DNA from 3 places in the Bradyrhizobium sp. 186 genome. Region 3 is predicted to be linked to each of the others. Evidence: predicted binding sites of a transcription regulator. Region 3 holds the regulator's gene; each other region holds the start of a gene.
The links. The regulator PhoB, encoded in region 3, activates phosphate uptake and scavenging genes when phosphate is short. The targets are predictions, from matches to a motif close to TGTCATNNANCTGTCAT.
Positions count from the first base shown of each region.

Region 1: a site for PhoB is predicted at 2,490-2,506, ahead of phnC (phosphonate ABC transporter ATP-binding protein). Genes of this name have one in related genera too.
Region 2: a site for PhoB is predicted at 4,185-4,201, ahead of IVB18_RS22970 (RNA degradosome polyphosphate kinase). Genes of this name have one in related genera too.

Region 1 covers NZ_CP082164.1:9,706,733-9,713,584, forward strand. The annotation lists gene phnE (phosphonate ABC transporter, permease protein PhnE) at 1-563, opposite strand, end outside; gene phnD (phosphonate ABC transporter substrate-binding protein) at 639-1,574, opposite strand; gene phnC (phosphonate ABC transporter ATP-binding protein) at 1,637-2,446, opposite strand; gene IVB18_RS46420 (chloramphenicol acetyltransferase) at 2,621-3,304, shown strand; gene IVB18_RS46425 (alpha-D-ribose 1-methylphosphonate 5-triphosphate diphosphatase) at 3,301-4,497, shown strand; gene IVB18_RS46430 (DUF1045 domain-containing protein) at 4,516-5,214, shown strand; gene IVB18_RS46435 (hypothetical protein) at 5,218-5,811, opposite strand; gene IVB18_RS46440 (selenium-binding family protein) at 5,895-6,852, opposite strand, start outside.
Region 2 covers NZ_CP082164.1:4,817,756-4,824,607, forward strand. The annotation lists gene IVB18_RS22960 (TerC family protein) at 1-393, shown strand, start outside; gene ppx (exopolyphosphatase) at 403-1,905, opposite strand; gene IVB18_RS22970 (RNA degradosome polyphosphate kinase) at 1,921-4,110, opposite strand; gene IVB18_RS22975 (DnaA/Hda family protein) at 4,256-4,933, opposite strand; gene IVB18_RS22980 (CDP-alcohol phosphatidyltransferase family protein) at 5,026-5,568, opposite strand; gene purM (phosphoribosylformylglycinamidine cyclo-ligase) at 5,723-6,796, shown strand; gene purN (phosphoribosylglycinamide formyltransferase) at 6,802-6,852, shown strand, end outside.
Region 3 covers NZ_CP082164.1:532,411-539,262, forward strand. The annotation lists gene pstB (phosphate ABC transporter ATP-binding protein PstB) at 1-133, shown strand, start outside; gene phoU (phosphate signaling complex protein PhoU) at 145-861, shown strand; gene phoB (phosphate regulon transcriptional regulator PhoB) at 884-1,591, shown strand; gene IVB18_RS02395 (GcrA family cell cycle regulator) at 1,893-2,405, opposite strand; gene IVB18_RS02400 (aspartate aminotransferase family protein) at 2,858-4,066, shown strand; gene argF (ornithine carbamoyltransferase) at 4,066-5,001, shown strand; gene IVB18_RS02410 (Hsp33 family molecular chaperone) at 5,245-6,252, shown strand; gene apaG (Co2+/Mg2+ efflux protein ApaG) at 6,278-6,670, opposite strand; gene IVB18_RS02420 (OpgC domain-containing protein) at 6,849-6,852, shown strand, end outside.

The sequences.
Region 1 (6,852 bases), 1.2 Mb from region 3:
TTCTCGACGATCTCCGAGAACAGTTTTCCGAGCGCGCCGGTGCAATGGATCGCGATCGCCAGCACGCCGGCCATCGGGCCGAGCCCGAAGGCGATGACGAAGATCAGCGCGAAGACGATGCCGGGGACGGTGCGGGCGAATTCGAGCAGGCGCTGCACCACGAAGCGCAGCCAGGGCGCGGGCGAAGTGTTCTCGGCCGCGAAGAAGTTCAGAACAAAGGCGAAGGTCGCTCCGATCAGCGTGCCGACGTAGCTGATCAACAGGGTCTCGCCCAGCATCTTCAGCCATTTGCGCCAGCCCCACAGCCATTCGCCGACATCGGTCCAGACGCGCTGACCGTTGTCGAGCGTAAGGATGCGGTCGAAATAGCTGATGAAGTTGCCGAAATAGGCGAACAGCGTGCGCAAATTCACTTCTGCGCCGATCGCGGCAAGAAGGAGTGCAGCGGCGAAGATCACGACTCCCAACAGGAGTCGGAGCCGCTTGCGCGCGACCGCCTGGCGATAGGCGGCGTTGAGCACGGCGAGCTGCTGCTCGGGGAGGATCGAAACCGCGACGGTCATCTGGTCAGGAAAAGTGGTCGGTCAAAGAGAAAGAGCCGGGTCCATCGACCCGGCTCCAGTGCGTCGTCCCGAAATTCAGGACGCCTTCTTCTTACGCAGTGCATCGACGAACTTGATCAGCTCGATCGTGCCATCCCAATCCTTGGTGGTAGCGGGATGAAAACCCTTCTTCTGGCCGTCTTGGAGACGATCGAAGGCCGCCTTGTCCTTGGCCGGCGCGTCGAAGAACGCCTTCGCGATCGCGGCCTTGGCCTCTTCCGGCAGATCGGAATTGTAGGCATAGGGGCCGTTGATGATCGGCGCCGACTTGTGGATGATGCGGAAATCGTCCTTCTTCATCGCCGAGCCGTCGGCATTCTTCAACATGTTCTTGGTCAGCATCTGCGCCAGCGTGGAATCGTCATCGCTGGTCCACTGGTTGGCGGCGACGTCGACCGTGCCCTGCGCCAGCGCCAGGATCGCGTTCTCATGGCTGCCGGTGAAGACGACCTTGCTGAAATAGGTGTCGGCGTCCGCGATGCCCATCTTGTCGAGCTCGAAGCGCGGCACGTTGTTGCCCGAGGTCGAGTTCGGGTCGACGAGGCCGAGGTTCTTGCCCTTCAGCTGATCGACGCTCTTGTAGGGGCTGCTCGCCTTGACGAAGAACACCGAGTAATAACCGGTCGAGCCGTCGGCGTTGATGTCGTTGGCGAAGGCGTCGGTCTTGACGCTGGTCAGGCGGGCGCGGGCGAACGACGCCGAGCCATAGCTCGCGATATGAATGTTGCCGGCGCGCTGGCCTTCGATCACAGCAGCGTAGTCGTTGGCGATGCGCAGCGTGACCTTCACGCCCAATTCCTTGGAGAGATAGCTCATGAACGGCGCCCAGCGCTCGGTAACGCCCGAGGCGTTTTCCGCCGGAATGACCGCGAAGGTCAGTTCGGGATATTTGGCTTTCCAGTCCTCGGCGGAGGCTGAAGTCGTGAACGCGAGCGCGGCGGCGCCGGCAAGAATGAGTCTGCGAGTGATCATGATACCCTCTTCATCGGTTGGGTCGGTTGACGCAAAAATTGGCAACTACAGGTGCGGCGCGCTCAGGCGGCGGCCGCCGTTCCAAGCGCCGGAATACCCTCGGGCGCCGGCACCGGCGTGCCGCCCATGACGTCGGCGGCTTCAAGGTCGTAGAGTTCGCGCGCAACATGATCGGTGAGCGCGGACGGCGCGCCGTCGAATACCACGCGGCCCGCGGCCATGCCGATCAGGCGGTCGCAATAGCTGCGCGCCAGATCGAGCGAATGCAAATTGCAGAGCACGGTGATGCCGAAGTGCTTGTTGATGCGCAGCAGCGCATCCATCACGATCTTGGTATTGCGCGGGTCGAGCGAAGCGATCGGCTCGTCGGCAAGGATGATATCGGGCTGCTGCACCAGGGCGCGGGCGATCGCGACGCGCTGCTGCTGGCCACCGGAGAGCTGGTCGGCGCGCTGGGCTGCGAGCGAGGCGATATCGAACTGCTCGAGCGCCGACATCGCCAGCGCCATGTCAGCCTCGGGCCAGGTCTGTGTGAGCGAACGCCAGGCCGGCATCGTCGCGAGACGCCCCATCAGGACGTTGGTGAGCACGTCGAGCCGGCCGACCAGGTTGAATTGCTGAAAAATCATCGCCGATCGCGCGCGCCACTGCCGCAGCTCCTTGCCGCGCAGCGCGGTGACGTCGATGCCATCGAACAGGATGCGGCCCTGTGTCGGCGTCGCGAGGCGGTTGATGGTCCGCAGCAGGGTCGACTTGCCGGCGCCGGAGCGTCCGATCACACCGACGAAGCCGCCGGGGGCAACTTTAAATGAGGCATCGTCCACCGCGGCTTTTGCGCCGAAGCGGCACGTCAGACCTTCCACCACCAGCATGCAGGACTCCAGAGTAGCTGGGACCCACCGCTAACGCCGGCGCTTGACACTTGTGTGACACGCGCGCTGCGGTGCGGCGATCCTACACACCTCATCCCCTGTCATTGCTTCGTCATGACAATGTCATCAAGCCGCTCGAAGACGAGGCCCCGCCCTCGATCTTTCGGATGCAACATGGCCGCCAAGGCGCTCTCGGTCCAACCGACCATCGACCCCTCGGCGAAGCTGCTCGAGACCAGGCTCGGCGCCTATACCGAGGTCGGCGCGCGCACGATCCTGCATGAAGTGACGATGGGCGATTACTCCTATGTCGTGAACGACGCGCAGATCACCTACACCACCATCGGAAAATTCTGCTCGATCGCGGCAATGACCCGCATCAATCCCGGCAATCATCCGATGGACCGCGCTACCCAGGCGCATTTCACCTATCGCTCGAGCGCCTACTTTCCCGGCGAGAGCGACGATACAGAATTCTTCGACTGGCGGCGCCAGCATTACGTCCATATCGGCCATGACGTCTGGATCGGCCACGGCGCGATCGTGCTGCCGGGCCGCAACATCGGCACCGGCGCGGTCATCGCCGCCGGTGCCATCGTCACCAAGGACGTGCCGGCCTACAGCATCGTCGCCGGCAATCCCGCGCGCATCGTGCGGCGGCGGTTCTCGGAAGAAATCGCCGGACGGCTCGCCAGGCTGGCCTGGTGGGATTGGGATCACGACAAATTGCGTGAGGCACTGCCCGATTTCCGCAAGCTCGGGATTGAAGATTTTCTCTCGACATACGAAGCACGGGCGAATTCTCTCACTGGTTCTCTTACTGGTTCTCTTGCCAGCAAACGAAACGCGGTCGCGTGACAGATATTTTTCTTGAGGGTGGCCGGGCGCTGATCGGCTCGGAGCTTGTTGAAACTTCACTTGCCGTGTCCGGAACGGACATTGCGCAGGTCGATGCATCGCGCGGCCGCGCACGGCTCGCGATCGATGCGCGCAACCTGCTGGTCCTTCCCGGCATCGTCGATCTGCACGGCGATTCCTTCGAGCGGCAGATGATGCCACGCGCCGGCGTCGACTTCCCGATCGACGTCGCGCTTGCCGACAGCGATCGCCAGGCGATCAGCAACGGCATCACGACGGTGTTCCACGCCACGACCTGTTCGTGGGAGCCGGGCCTGCGCAGCGCCGACAATGCCCGGTGCCTGATGGAAGCGATCGAGCGCCAGCGTCCGCAATTCGCCGCCGACACCCGCTTCCATCTGCGGCACGAGACCTACAATCTCGACGCCGAAGAGGAGATCGGCCAGTGGCTCGCCGAAGGCCGCGTCGATGTGTTCGCCTTCAACGACCACATGGACGGCACGGTTGCCGACATGGCGAAGCCGCGCAAGCGTAACCGCATGGTGGAGCGCACCGGACTTTCCAGCGAGGAGTTTGACAGACTTGTCGAACGCGTGCTTTCGCGCGCCGGTGAAGTGCCGGCCTCAGTAGCGCGACTGGCCGCTGCGGCCCGTGCGGCCGAAGTGCAGATGCTCTCGCATGACGATGCGACGCCGGCGATGCGCCAGGCGTTTCGCGCCATGGGCGCGAGGATTGCCGAGTTTCCCGTCAACGAGGAGACGGCACGGGATGCCGTGGCCGCCGGCGATGCCGTCGTCTACGGTGCGCCGAACGTCGTTCGCGGCGGCAGCCACACCGGCTGGACCAGGGCATCCGACATGATCGCCAAGGGCCTCTGCTCGGTGCTGGCATCGGACTATTACTATCCTGCGCCGCTGCTCGCGGCATTCCGCCTCGCCGCCGACGGCGTGCTGCCGCTGACGGAGGCCTGGAACCTGGTCTCCGCCGGGCCCGCGCTCGCAACCGGCCTTGCCGATCGTGGCGTCGTCGCGGAAGGACGCCGCGCCGACATTCTCCTGGTCGACGACAGCGTGCCGCTGCGGCCGCGACTCATCGCGGTGATCGCCGCCGGAAAGCTCGCGCATCTGACTGATGCGACGCGGCTGCTCGGCATCACGGTGGCGATGTCGCGCGAGCCTGTCATTGCGGCTTAAACCGGTTATCTTCAGGCAATGACAGGTTTTCCCCGCTACGCGATCTATTTTGCCGCCGGCGCCGACAGCGCCCTCTCCCGCTTCGGCGCCGAGCTGCTCGGCTACGATGCCCGCGCCGCGAGCGAGTTGCCATTTCCGGACGAAGCGCTCGTCGCAGCGGCGGACTGGCACGACATCAGCGCCGACCCGCGCAAATACGGTTTCCATGCCACACTGAAAGCGCCGATGGCGCTCGCACCCGGCAGAACCGAGGCCGAACTTATGGCGGCCTGCGCGACATTTGCCGACAAGACGCGGCCGATTCCTGTCATCCGCCCGATCGTCGATTCCATCAGCGGCTTCATTGCCGTCGTTCCAGCAGAGCCGGTCGACGCGCTCCAGCAACTCGCCGCTGATTGCGTTCGCGATTTCGATGGCTTCCGTGAGGCCTTGACCGCGGAGGAGCGCGCCCGGAGGAAGCCCGGGAAGCTCAGCGAACGGCAGCGCGACTATCTCGATCGCTGGGGTTACCCCTATGCGATGGAAGAATTCCGCTTCCACATGACACTCACCGGCCGGCTGGATTCGGAACGGCGCGGGCCGATTCTGGAGATGCTGCGGGGAAGGCTTGCGGTGCTCGGGCTTGATACGCTGACGATCGATCGCATCGTGCTGTTCAAGCAGGATGACACCGAGGCTCGCTTCCACATCATCGGCGAGTGGGCTTTGACGCGGTAGGCTTTACTGCCAGCTCGCGAGATTGAAGACGAGCGCTACGACGCCAACCAGAATGAGGCTGATCGCCCAGATTATATCCAGATTGAACCAGCTTCGCGAGACGAACCTCAATCCCAGATAGCGATAGACCAGCCACGCCAGACATCCGCCGGCGCTGATCATGGCGGCAACGTGCACCAAAGACACCAGCACCGCCATCCCGAGACTTGCCTTCATCAGCACGCCGGCAGCCTCATGGCCGGCATCGAGTTCGAAGGCCTGGCAGAGCCCAAGATAGATCGGCACGAGCATCAAGGCGGCGCCGTGAGCAATGGCAACGGCAAATGACCAGAGCGCCAATTGCGTTGGCGGAATTCGTGCCAGCGTACGCGGATGCCGCCGCTCGATCAGCCGATAGACGCCGAAGGCGATGACGAGAAGGCTCGCGCCGAGCTGGATCGAACGCTGCCACTCGGCCAGCACGAGCAGGAACGCGAATGGCAGGAGCACGAGAAGTGTTGCCAGGAGATGGCCGGCCGCCAGAGCCCCCAACGCGCGGAAGAGCGCGCGCGGGCTCTTGTCCATGAGCCCGGCCGAAACGGCGAGCGGCCATCCCATTCCGGGATTGACCCCGTGATAGAGACCGCTCGCAACAAGAGCGAGCCACAGCCAGCCAAGCGCCCGGCTCGCATGCCCCCAATCTAGGCCGACGGGTAGCAAAAGGAGTCCGTCGAACAATCGCCGCCCTCCAGCCTGATCTGGTGCGCACGATATCCGTCGGGGAAGCTCACGAAGTAGTCCTTGTCGAGCTTGAGGCCGCCGTTGCGACCGACATTGGCCATAACTTCCACACCCGGAACCCCGTCGGGATAGAACTGGTCATCCCAGGTGGAATAGAGCGAATTGGTCCAGTATACGCGGCTGCCATCGCGGCTGACTTCGACCATCTGGGGACCGGCCGCAAATGCCTTGCCGTTCGGATGGGGGGTGCGGCGCGCGATGCCGCCGATGTGAACCGAGCCCGCAAGCTTCGGCTTTCGCGGATCGCTCACATCGTACTGGCGCATTTCACCCGTGCCCCAGCACGAGACATAGAGAAACCGGTCATCGATCGACAGGTCGATGTCGGTCACCAGCGGCGGCACGGCGCCAAAGCCCTGGAGCAGCGGCGGGAGCTTCTCCTTAGGCGCGGGCTCGGGCGGGATCGTCGCCGTCTTCTCCGCATGGAATTTTCCGCCTTCGCGCCACCAGGTCCAGATCGATGCTTCGAGATTCGTGGTGTCGACCACAACGCCTACGAAGCCGTATTCGCGAACCGGATCGTGCGCGGGCCGCACCTCCAGCGCCATCTGATGATTGGCACCGAGGTCGATGGTCTGCACGTTGCGACGGGCGCGGAGATCCCAGAAGTGGAGACGATGGCCATATTTGTTCGCCAGCAGATCTTCCGGGACGATCCCGCTCTCGAATTGCGGCGGCAACGCCCATTCGCTCGTCACCATGTAGTCGCGCGGCAGGTTCCACCAGAAATCATAGTGCAGCGTCTGCGGACCGCGGTCGATCTCCCATCGTCCAAGGACCTCGAACGTCTCGCAATCCATGATGAAGACGCCTGGAGGCCCGTTGGTGCCGTCTTTGCCGCCGCCGCCCAGCGTGCTC
Region 2 (6,852 bases), 4.3 Mb from region 3:
CCGCTGCTGATCCTCGGGCTTGCCATCAGCGTCCCCCTGATCGTCGCCGGCGCGGCGCTGATCATGGCGCTGCTCTCAAAGCTACCGGTCCTGGTATGGGCTGGTGCGGCGCTGCTCGGCTGGATTTCGGGCGAGGTGATCGCGACCGATCCCGGCGTCGCGCCGAAGCTGCATACGCTGTTCGACGGGCCGTTCGGAGCGTCGCTGGATTCGATGCTCGCTGCACTGCGCATCCCGCCGCAATTCACTCATGGCGGCGGAGGCGGCGAATATCTCTGCGCAGCGCTCGGCGTCGTCGTGGTGCTGGTCGTCGGCACTATCTGGCGCCGGCGCAGCCTGAGCCACGCCGCGCTCGAAGCCTCCGAACGCCACGCCAAGGTCTCGGCGGAGTGATTTTCTAATCTAGCGCCGCACGATTGAGCCGGCGCGGCCGATCAGGCGGGCGAGCGCGCGGAAGCGGCTGCCGACGCGGTCGGCGACGAGATCGCCGAGGCGGTGCTCGAACACCAGCATCAATTTGCGGTCCTGGCTGCGGAAATGCGTGGCGGGCAGCACGCCCGGCCGTGCCGCCGAGATCAGATGCGCGACGCGGAACGCCGCACCCAGGAGACGGGCGCGTTCGAGCTGCGCCGGCGTGAGCAACTCCTGCATCGCGGCCGGCGGCTGGTTTTCTTCGCTGAGGCCGGCATAGCGATAGAACACCGACAGGCCGACAAAGGCGCGCTCGATGTGCGTGATTGCGCCGAAATTGCCGTTGACGACGAGGCTCAGCGTCTGCTCGCCGCGATGGTCGGGATGGACGCGCCAGCCGATGTCGGAGAGCAGGCAGGCGGCGTGGCGCAGCCTGCGGTCCTCTTCGGACTCGCGCAGCTTCACGACGCGGGCGAGGCGGTCGGTCCAGGCGATCAGCTCGCGGGCATGGCGGGCCGAGCGCGACAGGAGCTGGTTCAGCTCCTCCGCCGCGCAGATCAATCCGTCCTTGTTGCGCTCGGTCTCCGACAGCTTCTCGTGCAGCAGGCCCTCCCGCACACCGAAGGTCGAGAACACGATCGTCTTGGGCTTCGCCGCGCGGATGATGTGCTCGAGCACCAGCGCTGCATAGGTGAGGAGAGGGCGCCTCGCATCCGCGACGATTTCGATGTCGGCGAGCATGTCGGCGGCCGCAAGACGACGGAGACGACGCGAGAAGTCGAGCGCCTCGGCGGCCGAAATCGAATAGCCGTGCATCACCTGGAGCGGATAGCCGCTCTGGATGATGTGGATGCGTGCGAGCGCGCGCCAGGTGCCGCCGACCGCATAGAAGGTGCGGCCGCTGCCTGCCTTGAGCTGGGGCACCTCATCGAGCTCTTCGCGGACGATACGGTCGGCGCGCTTGAGCGATTTGTGTGCGAGATCCTGGAGCGCAAGCCCGCCGAGCGGCAGCGTGACACCGCTGCGCACGCTGTTTCTGCGCACGTCGATCAGTTCGAGCGAGCCGCCGCCGAGATCGCCGACGATGCCGTCGGGATAATGAATTCCCGAGATCACGCCCAGCGCCGACAGCCGCGCTTCGCGCGGTCCGGACAATATCTCGATCTTGACGGCGCAGATGCGCTCGGCCTTTGCGATGAAGTCGGGACCGTTGGAGGCGTCGCGGCACGCAGCGGTCGCGATCGCAAACACGCGTCCGACCTGCATCACGCGGCACAGCGCGCGAAACCGCTTCAGCGAGGTCAGCGCCTTGTCGACGGCGTCGGGCGCAAGCAGGCCCGTGCTCTGCACCTCGCGTCCGAGGCCGCACAGCGTCTTCTCGTTGAAGATCGGAATGAGGCTCCGCGTCAGTCCCTCGTAGACGACGAGACGGACCGAGTTGGAACCGATGTCGATGACTGCGACGCTCGAGCCACGCTTGCGCGGCCGCGTCACGTCGGCGATCCCCGATCAGGATTGATGACGTTCGCTCCGGCGCGTGAGACGACGCGGCGAGGATTCCTTGAGCGACTTTCCACGGCCAGACAGACTCGGATTTGTCATGAAGTAGTTGTGGACGTTGAAAGGCTCCTCGCCCTTCGCGGTCTTCATACGCGTTGAGGACCCGTCCGGCAACAATTGCCAGCTCTGCTCATTGTCCTTCAGGTTGGCGACCATGATCTGTTCGAGAACCTGCTGATGCACCGTGGGATTTTGCAGCGGACACAGCACCTCGACGCGGCGGTCGAGGTTGCGCGGCATCATGTCGGCCGACGAGATATACACAGCCGCTTTCGCGCTCGGCAGGCCCTGGCCCATCCCGAAGCAGTAGATTCGGCCGTGTTCCAGGAAGCGTCCGATGATCGACTTGACGCGGATGTTCTCCGACAGGCCGGGGATGCCGGGCCGCAGGCAGCAGATGCCGCGCACCACGAGCTCGACCTGGACGCCCGCCTGTGACGCCTCGTAGAGCGCGTCGATGATGTCGGGATCGACCAGCGCATTCATCTTCATCCAGACTGCGCCAGGTTTGCCGTGCCGCGCATGCTCGGTCTCGCCCTGGATGTGCTGGATGATGCGCTTGCGCAAGGTCAGCGGCGACACCGCCATCTTTTCCAGATCGCTAGGCGCCGCGTAGCCGGTGATGAAGTTGAACACGCGCGCGGCGTCGCGGCCGATGGTCGGATCCGAGGTGAAGTAGGAAAGGTCGGTGTAGATGCGCGCGGTCACCGGGTGATAGTTGCCGGTGCCGGTATGGACATAGGTGGTGAGGCTGCCGCCCTCGCGGCGCACCACCATCGAGAGTTTTGCGTGCGTCTTCAGTTCGAGGAAGCCGTAGACGACCTGCACGCCGGCGCGTTCGAGGTCGCGCGCCCAACGGATGTTGGCCTCTTCGTCGAAGCGTGCCTTCAGCTCGATCAGCGCGGTGACGGACTTGCCGGCCTCGGCGGCTTCCGCAAGCGCGCGCACGATCGGCGAGTTGTTGGAGGTGCGATAGAGCGTCTGCTTGATCGCGACGACGTCGGGATCGCGCGTCGCCTGCTGGAGGAACTGCACCACCACGTCGAAGGATTCGTAGGGATGGTGGACGACGAGGTCCTTCTGCCGGATCGCGGCAAAAATGTCGCCGCCATGCTCGCGCACGCGCTCGGGATGGCGTGGCACATAAGGGGTGAATTCGAGGTCGGGCCGGTCGAGGCGGGTGAGCTGCGAGAGCTCGTTCATGGCGAGCACGCCGTCGACCAGAAACACCTCGTCGTCGGCGGCCGAGAGCGCATGCTGCACAAAGCTGCGCAGCTGCTCCGGCATCTTGCCGTCGATCTCGAGCCGGATCACCGACCCGCGGCGGCGCCGCTTCAGCGCGGTCTCGAACAGACGGACAAGGTCTTCGGCCTCTTCCTCGATTTCGAGCTCGGAGTCGCGGATAATGCGGAAGGCGCCCTGGCCGTGGAGATTGTAGCCGGGGAACAGGCGGTTGATGAACAAGGCGGTCGCCTGTTCCAGCGTGATCAGCCGCACCGTGCCGTCGGCCGGCAGGCGGATGAAGCGGTCGATCTTGCCGGGCATGCGGATCAGCGCGTTCATCTGCTTACCGTCGGCGGCGCGCGTGAGCTGGAGCGCCATGGTGAAGCCGAGGCTCGGAATGAACGGGAAGGGATGCGCCGGGTCGATCGCGAGCGGCGTCAGCAGTGGGAACACATTGCTGAGGAAGTAGTCCTCAATCCAGGCCCGCTCAGCCTTGGTGACCTCCTTGCCGTCGATCAGCACGATGTTGACGTCGGCCAGCGTGGCGCGCAGGTCACGCCAGATCGCTTGCTGGTCGGAGGCAAGCTGGGAGACGGTGCGGTTGATCAGCGCGAGCTGTTCCGACGGCGTTAGGCCGTCAGGGCTGCGCTCGGCGATGCCCTCGCGCACCTGGGCCTTGATGCCGGCGACGCGGACCATGAAGAACTCGTCGAGGTTATTTGCCGAAATCGACAGGAATCGAACCCGCTCCAGCACGGGGTGGCTGGGATTGACCGATTCCTCCAGGACGCGCCGGTTAAAATGCAGCCAGGACAGCTCGCGGTTGATGAACCGTTCGGGGCTCGAAGCGATCGCCGGCTGTGCCTCTGGTTCTTGAGCTTTTTCTTTAATTTCAATGGCTTGCGCAGAGTCCATCAGAAGTCGATCCATCCTGTTTCGCCTCACTTTGCGACTTATGCGCAAAACCGGCGCAAGCATGTGTGAGTGCGATGACGTTTCGATGACATTGATGTTCCGCCAACCCGCCGCGTCAAGCGGCCTTGGAATCGAACGGACGCGGTCAGGCGTCCCGCAGCAGCTCGGCGGCGAGCGCCCTGGTGACGGGGCGGCCGAGCCGCAAGGCCTCGCTGTCGAGCAGTTCCACGGCTTGCCGGGCGGCGGCCGAGGACCGCTCCAGGCGGGTGACGAGGTAGCTGACCACGGTCTCGTCAACGGTGAGCTGGCGGTCGGCGCAGAACTTGACGATGAGGCCCCGGAAGAGCTGGTCGTCGGGCGGCAAGAGCGAGATCACCGGGACCGCGCGCAGGCGCGAGCGCAGGTCGCGCAGCTCGATATCCAGCGCAGCCGGCATCTCACGGCCGGTGAAGAGGACGTAGGCGCCGTCTTCACGCGCGAGGTTCATCAGATGGAAGACGGCGCGCTCGTCAAAATCCTTCGCCTTGAGATCCTCGACCACCAGCGCGCCGGTCGCGAGCGCGCCCGGGACGGTCGCGGGGGTCAGCGCATTGGCCGTGGTGGAGCGGGCGCCGGCGTCCTCGGCCCAGATCGCGGCGAGATGGCTCTTGCCGCTTCCTTCGGGGCCGGCCAGCCACATGATCCGGTTCGGCCATTCCGGCCAGCTGTCGATCAGGCCGAGACCGGCCGCATTGGCGGGGCCTTCGAGGAAATTGTCCCGGCTCAGGCTTTCCGCGTGCGGAAGCGAAAACGCCAATTGTCGGGGATGAACGCGGCCTGCCACGCTTGCTTTGCTCCATGCCGGCGCGCCGGCTTTGCTTGAAGAGATTCGACGTATCGAGCGCGAGTTGGCCTTTTGCGGGGCCGCGTCCCGGCTCACTTGGCCTCGATGGTGCTCATGTGCCGCAGCCACTCGACGAGATAGAGCGACACGGAGGAGAGCGTGAAGACCGTGACGAAGCCCATCAGGATGATATCATAGGGCTGCGGCTTGAAGCCAAAGGCAAGTGCGGCCAGCACCAGCGCCGCGAACGCCACCTGGGCCACAGTGTTGAGCTTGGACACCTTCGACGGCTTCATCTCGACCGGTTTGTCGAACAGCCAGGACACGATCACGGCAGCGACGATCATGATGTCGCGGGAGACCACCAGGATCACGATCCAGCGCGGAATGGCGCCCCAGATGCCGAGCGACATGTAGATCGAGACCAGCAGCGCCTTGTCCGCGAGCGGATCGAGCAGGGCGCCGAGCTCGCTCGCCATGTTGAAGCGCTTGGCGAGGAAGCCGTCGACGGCGTCGCTGATGCCGGCAATCAGGAAGACGGCGAACGCCACCTCCATTTGGCTCGACACGATGGCCCAGACAATGATCGGGACCAGCATGATGCGGCCCAGGGTAATGATATTCGGAATACTCACGCGGCGCTTCCCGGCACCCGGCCTGACGTCGAATCCGGCCCGTTTGAAGGCTGAACCGGTTGATATCTACATAGTACAGCCCGGGGCGCCATGCGAGCCATTGCGTGTCCCCGGAATTCGACGTAACCAGCCGCAAACCCACTGGAAATCGGGCATGACCGACCGCAAAAACGGCCTCACTTACGCCGATTCAGGCGTCGACATCGATGCGGGCAACCGCCTGGTCGACCTGATCAAGCCGATGGTGCGCGCCACCGCGCGCCCCGGCGCCGACGCCGAGATCGGCGGTTTTGGCGGCCTGTTCGACCTCAAGGCGGCTGGCTTCAAGGATCCCATCCTGGTCGCCGCCACCGACGGCGTCGGGACCAAGGTCAAGATCGCGATCGAGACCGGCCTGCATGGCGGCATCGGCATCGACCTCGTCGCCATGAGCGTCAACGACCTCGTGGTACAGGGCGCCGAGCCACTGTTCTTCCTGGATTATTTTGCCTGCGGCAAGCTCGATCCGGAGGCAACCGCGGCGATCGTGGCGGGTGTCGCCGAGGGCTGCCGCGAGTCGGGCTGTGCCCTGATCGGCGGCGAGACCGCCGAGATGCCCGGCCTCTACCGGGATGGCGACTATGATCTCGGCGGCTTTGCCGTCGGCGCCGCCGAGCGGGGCACGTTGCTGCCGCGCAAGGACATCGCCGCCGGCGATGCCGTGATCGGCCTGGCCTCGTCGGGTGTGCATTCCAACGGCTTCTCGCTGGTGCGCAAGATCGTCGAGCAGTCCGGGCTCAGCTTCGAGGCGCAGGCGCCGTTCTCGCCCGTCATGACGCTCGGCGGCGCGCTGCTGACGCCGACCCGGCTCTACGTCAAATCCTGCCTGCGCGCGATCCGCGAGACCGGCGCGGTGAAGGGGCTCGCCCACATCACCGGCGGCGGCTTCACCGACAACATTCCGCGCGTGCTGCCAAAACATCTCGGCGTCGGCATCGATCTGGCGCGCCTGCCGGTGCTGCCGGTGTTCAAATGGCTGGCCGCGCAGGGCGGCATCGCCGAGCTCGAATTGCTGCGCACCTTCAATTGCGGCATCGGCATGATCGCGATCGTCGAGCCGGATGCGGTCGACAAGGTGGTGCAGGTCTTCACCGATGCCGGCGAGACGGTCGCCGTGCTCGGCCAGGTGATCCCGGCCGAGGGCGAGCATCGCGTGGTCTATAACGGCCACCTCGATCTCGCGCCGTGAGCCCCATGAAGCGCCGCGTCGCCATCCTGATATCGGGGCGGGGCTCCAACATGGCC
Region 3 (6,852 bases):
GGCGGCCCGCGTCTCCGACAAGACCGCCTTCATGTATCTCGGCGAGCTGATCGAGTTCGACGACACCAGCAAGATCTTCACGTCGCCGACCGATCGGCGCACGCAGGATTACATCACTGGCCGGTTCGGCTGAGGAGACGGGACATGGGTTCTGAACATACCGCAAAGGCCTTCGACACCGACCTCCAGGAACTCACCCGGCTGGTCGCCGAGATGGGCGGGATTGCCGAGCGCATGATCGTCGATTCCGTCGACGCGCTGATCCGGCGCGACGTCGCGCTCGGCCAGCGCGTGGTCGCAACCGACGTCGAGATCGACGTGCTCCAGAAGCGCATCGAGGAGCGCGCCGTACTGACCATCGCCCGCCGCCAGCCGATGGCGGTGGATCTGCGCGAGATCGTCGGCGCCATGCGCGTTGCGACGGATCTCGAGCGGATCGGCGATCTCGCCAAGAACATGGGCAAGCGCGTCGCGGCGCTGGAGACGGATTTCCATCCGCTCAAGCTGTTCCGCGGCCTGGAGCACATGACCGACCTCGTGCAGCAGCAAGTCAAGTCGGTGCTGGACGCCTATGCCGCGCATGATTTGCCGGCGGCGATGGCGGTGTGGAAAGGCGACGAGGAAGTCGACGCCATCTGCACCTCGCTGTTCCGCGAGCTCCTCACCTATATGATGGAGGATCCACGCAACATCTCGTTCTGCATCCATCTGATGTTCTGCGCCAAGAACATCGAGCGGATCGGCGACCACTCCACCAACATCGCCGAGACCGTGTTCTACATGATCGAAGGTCAGGCCATGACCGACAAGCGTCCGAAGGGCGACATGACGACCTTCGCCACGACGGTCCCGAATACTTGAATAGTTAAGGAGCGACGACACCATGGGCGCACGCATTATGGTGGTTGAGGACGAGGAAGCTCTGACCGAGCTTCTCCGCTACAACCTCGAAGGCGACGGCTATGACGTCGAGACGGTGATGCGCGGCGACGACGCCGACACCCGTCTCAAGGAGCATATCCCCGACCTGATCGTGCTCGACTGGATGCTGCCCGGGCTGTCCGGCATCGAGCTGTGCCGGCGGCTTCGCACCCGGCCGGATACTAAGCAGCTCCCGATCATCATGCTCACCGCCCGCGGTGAGGAGAGCGAGCGGGTGCGCGGGCTCGCGACCGGCGCCGACGACTACATCGTCAAGCCGTTCTCGGTGCCGGAGCTCCTGGCGCGCGTGAAGGGCCTGCTCAGGCGCGCAAGCCCGGAGCGGCTTGCCACCGTGCTCGCTTTTGGCGATATCGAGCTCGACCGGGAGAAGCGCCGCGTGGCGCGCTCGGGCCGGCCGATCGATCTCGGCCCGACCGAATATCGCCTGCTGGAGTTCTTCCTGGAACATCCGGGTCGGGTGTTCTCGCGCGAGCAACTGCTCGACAGCGTCTGGGGCCGCGACATCTATATTGACGAGCGTACCGTCGACGTCCACATCGGCCGTCTGCGCAAGCTGCTCAATCTCGGCCGCGAGCAGGACCCGATCCGCACCGTCCGCGGCGCCGGCTACGCGCTGGACGATCGTTTCGCGAAGGCGGAGCAGGCGTAAATTTTAGCGGGCTTGAGTTTGGCTGCGGCTACAATCTCAGCCGTCGTCCCGGACAAGCGTAGCTCCTGGCAACGCGCAGCGTTGTCCAGAGCGGAGCGCAGATCCGGGACCCACAACCACAGGGAGTGGTTGTTGCGCGAAAAAGGTCACTCCGAGTCCCCATAACTACATCTTTCGGTGGCTATGGGTCCCGGATCTGCGCGCTGCTCCGCGCGCTTGTCCAGGACGACAGCGAATGGAGTTTGCCGTCGTCAGTCGAGCTGCCGTCGCCTGGACGGTGAAGCCTTGATCGCCGACCAGCTCAGCGCGGCCCCGGCTTGGCCGGTGCGCGGCGACGATCAGCTGCCGGCTGGTACGCAACACGCGAATGCTGGGCGCAATAGGGCAGGCCCGAGAGCGCCCTGCCGCCGCAGAAGAAGAAGTCCGGGCTCGAGGGATCGCCGACCGGCCAGTGGCAGGTCGCCTCGTTCAGTTCGAGCAGCGACAACCGCTGGCTCATCGGCACCACGTTGTCGTAGGTGACCGGATCCGGCTCCTCCTCGACCTCGAAGGCCTGCGCCAGCGCGGTGTTGCCGCGCGAGATCGGACGGGTTACCCGCATCATATGCTGCGCGGGGCGCGCCTTGCGCGGCCGAGGAGCAGCGGATGATGGGCTCTTGGCCCGGCCGGACAGGCCGAGCCTGTGCACCTTTCCGATCACGGCGTTGCGGGTCACATTGCCGAGCTCAGCCGCGATCTGGCTGGCCGAAAGTCCGGCCTCCCAGAGCTTTTTCAACTGCTCGACGCGATCGTCGGACCAGGTCAAAACCGTCATTGCACCCTTTCCCTCGCTGCGCACCACCATGCTGGGGCCTCACAGCGAATGCCTAAGCCTTGAAAAACCCGTGCCGCCAGAATCCCTTGAGGCTCGCCGGGCGCGCGAAGTGCGCCCGAACGTTACGCCGGTACATGAGGACTTAGAGATCAGAACCGCTGCACGAGATGTCGTATCTGACAAGCCAAACGCTACAATATGGCGTGACTCACGCGCAAGAGTCCGCGGACTCGCTTCCACATGTTCCGTGGCTAAAAGCCGGAAAATCGTCACCGCAAGACTACGGATTCAGCGTTTCGCGAGGCTTTCCGGGCGGCATTGACACCCGTCTTACCAGGCATAAGATGGTGATACGTGCCGCCCTGAAAAGGCGGCACGTTTCGTTTTCCGGGCCGGTCAATGGTGCGCTGCGCAATGCACGCTCAGTCCGTCCGCAACATCCAAGTGACGTCATGACCAACAGCGCCGCGCCGCATCTGCTTCCCGTTTTCGCCAGAACCGACCTCGGTTTCGAGCGCGGCGAGGGCTGCTGGCTGATCGCGACCAATGGCGACCGTTATCTCGATTTCACCTCGGGCGTCGCCGTGAACGCGCTCGGCCATGCCCATCCCGCGCTGGTCAAGGCTTTGCAGGAGCAGGCCACGAAACTGTGGCACATGTCGAACCTGTTCCAGAGCCCGGACGGCGAACGTCTGGCGAGCCGCCTGTGCAGTGAGAGCTTCGCCGACTTCGTGTTCTTCTGCAATTCAGGCGCCGAAGCGCTGGAATGCGTGATCAAGGTCGTGCGCCGCTACCAGGCCGCAAAAGGCCATCCCGACCGCTATCGCATGATCACCTTCGAAGGTGCCTTCCACGGCCGCACGCTTGCAACGCTGGCTGCGACCGGCTCGGCGAAATATCTCGAAGGTTTTGGTCCGCCGATGGACGGTTTCGACCAGGTTCCGCATGGCGACCTCGAAGCCGTCAAGAAGGCGATCGGTCCGCAGACCGCAGGCATCCTGATCGAACCGATCCAGGGCGAGGGCGGTGTGCGTTCTGCCACCCCGGCGTTCCTCAAGGCGTTGCGCAATCTCTGCGACGAGCGCGGCCTGTTGCTGGCGTTCGACGAGGTGCAGACCGGCATGGGCCGCACCGGCGATCTCTTCGCCCATCGCCGCCTCGGCGTCACGCCCGACGTGATGTCGCTGGCCAAAGCGCTCGGCGGCGGCTTTCCGATCGGCGCGTGCCTTGCGACCGCGGAGGCGGCCTCCGGCATGACGCCCGGCTCGCACGGCTCGACCTTCGGCGGCAATCCGCTCGCGATATCCACCGCCAATGCGGTGCTCGACGTCATGCTCAAGCCCGGCTTCTTCGATCACGTGCAGAAGATGTCGCTGCTCTTGAAGCAGAAGCTCGCCTCCGTGATCGACCGTTACGGCAACGTCGTCAGCGAAGTGCGCGGCGAGGGGCTTCTGATCGGCATCAAGGCCGTGGTGCCGTCGGGCGATCTCGTTGCGGCGCTGCGCGACGAAAAGCTCCTCACGGTCGGGGCCGGCGACAATGTCGTGCGCTTTCTGCCGCCTTTGATCGTCACGGAAACGGAGATCGAGGACAGCGTCGTGCGGCTCGAACGCGCTTGTGCCGCGATTTCCGCAGGCCAGACCAAGCGGGCGGCAAGCTGATGAGCCAGACGCCCAACAAGACGCCAAAGCATTTCCTCGATATCGACGAGCTGCCGCTGTCGGAGCTCAAGCGGATGCTGGCCGCATCATCCGCGATGAAGGCGAAGCAGAAGGCGCATCAGCCGGTCAAGCCGCTCGAAGGCAAGACGCTGGCGATGATCTTCGAACGCCCGTCGACGCGGACGCGGGTGTCGTTCGACGTCGCCATGCGCCAGCTCGGCGGCGAGCCCATCATGCTGACCGGCGCCGAGATGCAGCTCGGCCGCGGCGAGACCATCGCCGATACCGCACGCGTGCTGTCGCGCTATGTCGACGCGATCATGATCCGCATCCTCAACCACGATGCGCTGCTCGAGCTTGCGGCGAACGCCACCGTGCCCGTCATCAACGGGCTGACGCGGCGCTCGCATCCTTGCCAGGTGATGGCCGACCTCATGACCTATGAGGAGCATCGCGGCCCAATCGAGGGCAAGACGGTGGCTTGGACCGGCGACGACAACAACGTGCTGGCGTCCTGGGCCCATGCGGCCGAGCGCTTCAAGTTCCAGCTCAATGTCGCGACCCCTCCGGAGCTCGCGCCGAAGAAGGCGATGCGCGACTGGATCAAGGCGACCGGCGCCCCGATCGTGCTCGGCACCGATGCGGAAGCCGCGGTGCACGGCGCCGATTGCGTCGTCACCGACACCTGGGTGTCGATGGGCGACAAGGAAGGCGAGCACCGCCACAACGTGCTCAAGCCCTACCAGGTCAACGCCAAGCTGATGTCGCTCGCCAGGCCCGACGCGCTGTTCATGCACTGCCTGCCCGCCCATCGCGGCGAGGAGGTCACCGACGAGGTGATCGACGGCCCGCAATCGGTCGTGTTCGACGAGGCCGAAAATCGCCTGCACGCGCAGAAGGGCATTCTGGCCTGGTGCTTTGACGCGGTGAAATAAAGCGACGCGGTGAGGTAGCTATCCGTCGTCCCGGCGAAGGCCGGGACCCATACCGCGGAATCTCTCTTGTGGCAGGCAAGTGGAGGCCGAGGGTCTTCGCCAAACCAAGGCCCGTGGTTATGGATCCCGGCCTTCGCCGGGACGACACCGAACTTGTTCTGCCCGCACACGATCCAATCTCGTCCGGAACACTCAGCCTCACTGCCCTTCCATTTCCCGCCTTCCGACCCCAAATAGAGCGCCATGGTTCCCCAATCCCCTGACATGAAAACCGGCTCCGAAGGCCCGGTCCGCGCGCCATCAGCAATTCCGATCGATGACGCTGTGCTGCCTTATGAGATCGACGCACTCGACGTGCGCGGGCGCTTGGTGCGGCTTGGCCCGGCGCTCGACGAGATCCTCACCAAGCACGATTACCCCGCGCCGGTCGGCAAGCTGCTCGGCGAAGCCATCGTGCTGACGACGCTGCTCGGCTCGGCGCTGAAATTCGAAGGACGCTTCATCCTCCAGGCCCAGACCGATGGGCCGGTGTCGTTCCTGGTGGTGGACTACAAGGCGCCGGACCACCTGCGCGCCTATGCCCGCTATGACGCCGCGCGCCTTGGCGATGCGCATGACTCCGGCGCGCTGCTCGGGCGCGGCCATCTCGCCATGACCGTCGACCAGGGTCCCGACATGAGCCGCTATCAGGGGCTGGTCGCGCTCGATGGCGGCAGCCTTGAAGACGCCGCCCACGAATATTTTCTGCGCTCGGAGCAGATACCGACGCGCGTCCGGCTCGCCGTCGGCGAGGAGTGGCGCTCGAACGACGGCGGCAAGCATCGCTGGCGCGCCGGCGGCATGCTGATGCAGTTCTTGCCGAAAGCGTCGGAGCGCGCGCAGCAGGCCGACCTGCATCACGGCGATGCGCCGGAAGGCACGCAAGTGCACAGCGTCGCCGAGGACGATGCCTGGGTCGAGGCGCGCTCGCTGATCGAAACCGTCGAGGATGTCGAGCTGATCGATCCCGAACTCTCCGGCGAGCGGCTGCTCTACCGTCTCTTCCACGAGCGCGGCGTGCGCGTGTTCAATCCGCTGGTCCTGAAAGCCCAATGCTCCTGCTCGCGCGATGCGGTCGCCGCGATGCTGAAGAGCTTTTCGCCCGACGATCGCTCCGCGATGGTCAAGGACGACAAGGTGGTCGTGACCTGCGAATTCTGCTCGTCGGTGTACGAATTCACGCCGCACGAGGCGGGCGTGGAGAACGCGTGAGCGTACCTAACAATCTACGGCAGCCTCAGTTCAACACCCGCTTGTTGTCCGGGCTGTCCAGCGAGAACGTCGGCACGTCGATTTCAAAACGTTCGCCGCTTTCGGTGACCATCTGGTAGCGGCCGGTCATGAAGCCCGAGGCGGTCGTGAGTGGCACGCCGGAGGTGTATTCGAAGCGCTCGCCGGGCGCGAGGGTCGGCTGCTCGCCGACCACGCCCTCGCCTTTGATCTCCTGCTGCCGGCCGGAGGCGTCGGTGATGATCCAGTGCCGCGTCTTGAGCTGCACGGTCTCATCGCCGGAATTGGTGATGACGATGGTGTAAGACCAGAAATAGCGGGAACGGTCGGCCGACGACTGCTCCGGAACAAAGTTCGGCTCGACGGTCACTTCGATCTGGCGGGTCAGGGCGCGGTACATGGTTGCCATCATAGCGAAATCCCGGCCCGGAACCAAATGCCGGAGGCGGCTTTCGCGACATCGTGCCGCCAGAATTCGAAGGGAAGTACACCCCGATGTGATCCGGTCGCTTTGCGAGACGGCGGCCGGGCCGATACACTCCTCCAATGTCGCAATTTGCGTAAGGGTTTCGGGCCCGATGA